One region of the Priestia sp. FSL W8-0524 genome, then DNA from elsewhere that is predicted to be linked to it. Evidence: riboswitches for the same ligand, from Rfam matches in the RefSeq annotation. Region 1 holds a riboswitch; the other holds the start of a gene.
What was found. Region 1 has a riboswitch for glycine ahead of NST66_RS00485 (amino acid permease). Riboswitches for the same ligand answer to the same signal wherever they lie in the genome.

Region 1 (2,208 bases):
GCATGACGTTTCAGCTTCCAAAACCGACGAACAGCTCTGTGACGCTTGTTCGCTTCTTTTATGTAGGTACTACAAGAGAAAAACAGGCACAAGTGATGAATATATGGCAAAGCTGGCTGCCTGAATTGGACAAACGTATGACGCTAGTTGCCAGTTTTTATAATGCAGAAGGAGAAGGAATGGGCATATTTGCGAACGGCTTCTTTTACGGATCTCCAGAAAGAGCTCGAAAGATCTTGCAGCCTTTTGCAGAGGTGGAGGGGTTCCGAGTCGAGCTAGAGTCATTATCTTTTCTTGAAGCGGTACAAAAGATAGAAGCAACCTATCCTCCGTCTGAAAAATTTAAGTCAACGGGAAGATTTGTGCAAAGAAGTTATTCAGTTGGCGAGCTTGAAAATCTTGCAGATCTCATACAGCGTCCAGCAGAAGGTTCCGTTTACGCCGCGATTTCTTTTTATGCACTAGGAGGAGAAATTCGCAGTGTTGGTAACAGAGAAACGGCCTTCTTTTACAGAAACGCTAGATATATCCTGGGCTTTCAATCTGTATGGACAGACGATGCGTTTGCACGAGCAAACAGAGAGTGGCTGTACAAGCGATTTCAATATATTAAACGTATTACGAAAGGCTCCTATGTGAATTTCCCTATCAGCAACCTTAGAAACTACGAGTATGAGTATTTTGGAGACAACGCAGAGCGGTTAGAAAGAGTAAATAAAAAGTACGATCCATTTAACGTATTTAGGTTTCCGCAGGGACTCAGGTAGCATGTAGAAAAGGATACTAAGTTGACGATTGAACCTGTTTCATTACCTTCTTTCGAAGAAGGTAAATAAATGAAAGTCATCTTTCTTGTTGACAAAGCATCCAACTGGTATTAGAATAAACAACTATTCGACAGTCATTATCTTGATCGGAAAATTTAATACGTAGAAAGCTATGATTGCTATGGATCACACTATAGCAGGAGCAGCTTCTGGAGAGATCGCGATAGTTTCGCGACGCCGAAGGGTTCACAATCTCAGGCAAAAGGACAGAAGAGTACCGGATATTTATTTGGCATGTTACTAATTGGTAGCATGTACCATAATATTTGTTATTCTTATGACCATGAGATTGGAGCGCATCCAATCTCTTTTTTTATTGGACTTTATTTTGTAGTCCGCACGATCGCATCAAAGGTTTTATTGTTAGGAGGAGTTAGAGTTGGAACAACGAGAATTAAAGAGGGATTTATCCAATCGTCATGTTCAGCTAATCGCGATTGGAGGAACCATTGGGACAGGATTATTTTTAGGTTCTGGTAAAGCCATACAGCTTGCAGGTCCCTCTATCATCTTTGCTTATTTAATTGTGGGTATTGCGCTTTTCTTTGTGATGAGAGCGCTAGGAGAACTACTGCTGTCTAAAGCAGGTTATCAATCGTTAACAGATATTGCTGAAGAGTATCTTGGACCATGGGCTTCATTTGTCACAGGGTGGACGTACTGGTTTTGCTGGATCATGACAGCTATGGCTGATGTGATTGCCGTTGGCGTATATGTGAAATATTGGTTCAATATTCCTCAGTGGATTCCTGCACTTATTTGTGTAATCATTTTATTAGGACTTAACTTATTAACCGTAAAATTATTTGGAGAATTAGAGTTTTGGTTTGCTTTAATAAAGGTTATTACGATTCTTGCGTTAATTGTTATTGGCGTTATTTTACTGGTAATCGGATTTAAAACAGATGCAGGATCCGTTACGGTTCAAAATCTTTGGAATCATGGAGGACTGTTTCCAAACGGTGTTTCAGGTTTCTTACTTTCATTCCAAATGGTTATTTTCGCATACGTCGGGGTTGAATTGGTAGGGGTATCGGCAGCGGAAACATCAAATCCCCAAAAAAATATTCCATCGGCCATTAATAAAATTCCGCTGCGAATCTTATTTTTCTATGTTGGAGCGCTTATCGTCCTTTTATTTATTAACCCGTGGATGGAATTGAATGCAGCAGAAAGCCCATTTGTTAAAACCTTTAGTTTAGTCGGAATTCCGCTTGCTGCTGGAATTATTAATTTTGTTGTATTAACTTCAGCCGCTTCTGCTTGTAATAGCGGAATGTTTTCAACAAGCCGTATCTTATATAACTTAAGTAAAAATGACCAAGGGCCATCTACGTTTGCAAAACTGAACAAAAACCACGTACCAAGCAACGGATTGTTT
Region 2 (2,208 bases), 4.0 Mb from region 1:
ACGAGGTGCCCCGCTTTCACGCTGTTCTTTTAACACTTCTTTTCCAATAAAGCTGTCTTTGTTCGTCTTTACTGCAAATCCAATTCGAGCTTCAATGGGCGTAATATCTTTTGAAAGCTCTTGGCCATATAAAGCCAAAGTAGCTTCAAAACGAAGCGTATCGCGAGCTCCTAGTCCGCAAGGCAACACACCGTCCTCACTTCCTGCTTCTAAAATAGCCGTCCACAAGTGAGAGGCGTCAGCTGAAGAACAATAAATTTCAAAACCATCTTCTCCGGTATATCCAGTACGTGAAACGAGAGCATTTACATTCGCTACTTCTACATCATCAGCAAATGTAAATGGCTTTAATGAAGCTAAATTTTCATTCGTTAACGTTTGTAAAACTTTTTCTGCTAAAGGACCTTGTAATGCTAGCTGCGCAGTTTCATCAGATTGATTAACGAGCGTTACATCTTTTTGCTTGTGAGACACAAGCCACTCATAGTCTTTTTGAATATTAGCAGCGTTTACGACCAGCAAATACTCTTGATCTGCTTTTTTGTAAATCAGCAAATCATCTACCGTGCCTCCGTCTTCATAACACATAGCCGTATACTGCGCTTTTCCATCTACAAGGGTAGAAACGTCATTTGTCATCGTATGCTGAAGAAAAGCTAAGCTATCAGCTCCTGTCACAAGAATTTCTCCCATATGAGAGACATCAAAAAGACCTGCCTTTGTACGTACAGCTTCATGCTCTTCTTTAATAGAAGAAAATTGAACGGGAAGAGCCCATCCTCCAAAATCAATTGTTTTGGCACCATATCTTTGATAGGTATCATAAAGCGGCGTTTTGTGTAATTCTGTTGTCATATTTATGTCCTCCTCTTTTTCACGTGAAACTTTTCATAACGGGGAGTTTTCAAATAGTGTGGGGATCACTATGTATCCAAACAAAAAAGGACAGAAAACCCCCTACTGTATTTAGTAGGAAGTCTCTGTCCTTTTCACCTGAAAGTTTACCTATAAACGAATAGGTTTGCCTCGTGGGTGGTCTATAAACGCATAGACACTCTCCAGAGCTGCGTCAAACAAGAGTCTTTTTGCCTGAGAGATTCACAATTTTATTGCTTGCTCCTTCGGCGCTACATTCAAGTAGTCTCTCCCCGTGTCGTCATTCGCTTCTATAAAGTTGGTAAAGTTGGGCATACTACTGAAAGATGTATCTATCTTTATTCACACAATCATTTGTAAAGTGCTAATCTATTTTCTTTTTCAAATTTTCTAAATATATTTTTATCCTACCTGATTCTTATCATTTGTTCAATAAAAATTTTTTACAAAGGAGCATTTTTATCATGAAAGTGAAATTAAACATCGATGAAACATGGGAAGCAGCCTTCTCAACTAAATTGGAGCAAGACGGCCCTTGGTCTGCATGGGATTTGTATAAACTTGCCTATGAAATAGAAGACCAAACGCTTATCTCAGAATTTGAAGGGCTACAAAGCCCAACACATCTAGCCGATTTAACGCCGCTTCCTCATCAGCTCGAAGTAGCCAAACAAGTAGTCGAAACAATGAATGGGAAAGCCATTTTAGCAGATGAAGTAGGACTAGGGAAAACGATTGAAGCAGGGTTAATTTTGAAGGAATATATGATTCGCGGGCTTGTTAAAAAAGTTCTCATTTTAGTTCCAGCTTCGCTTGTTTCACAGTGGGCTATGGAATTGAATCAAAAATTTTATATTCCCGCGGTCCCTCAAAGAAAATCATATGTGTGGGATCAGTGTGACATCGTTGTATCTTCAATTGATACAGCAAAACGTTCCCCTCATCGAGAAATTGTGCTAGAACAAGACTACGACCTCATCATCATTGATGAAGCTCATAAACTTAAAAACAACAAAACAAAAAACTATGAATTTGTTCAAAGCCTGAAAAAGAAATTTTGTCTGTTGCTAACCGCAACACCGATTCAAAATCGAATTGAAGAAATTTTCAACTTAGTCTCTCTTTTAAAGCCTGGCCATCTCGGCAATAAAGACTATTTCGAAGAATTATTTTCTGCTAAAAAACGATCTTTGCAAAACGATGAGCACTTAAAAGAGCTTGTTAACAAAGTTATGATTCGAAATCGCCGCCATGATACTGGTATCGAATGGACGAAGCGAATTGTTCAAACCATTCCTGTTGAATTTTCACCGAAAGAACGCGAGCTATACG

Region 2: it holds a riboswitch for glycine, as region 1 does, so the genes downstream of both, gcvT (glycine cleavage system aminomethyltransferase GcvT) here and NST66_RS00485 (amino acid permease) in region 1, are expected to answer to the same signal.

The regions. Positions count from the first base shown of each region.
Region 1 covers NZ_JBBOUG010000001.1:101,232-103,439, forward strand. The annotation lists gene NST66_RS00480 (FAD-binding oxidoreductase) at 1-767, shown strand, start outside; glycine riboswitch at 967-1,047, shown strand; gene NST66_RS00485 (amino acid permease) at 1,207-2,208, shown strand, end outside.
Region 2 covers NZ_JBBOUG010000001.1:4,150,587-4,152,794, forward strand. The annotation lists gene gcvT (glycine cleavage system aminomethyltransferase GcvT) at 1-855, opposite strand, end outside; glycine riboswitch at 1,068-1,160, opposite strand; gene NST66_RS21695 (DEAD/DEAH box helicase) at 1,341-2,208, shown strand, end outside.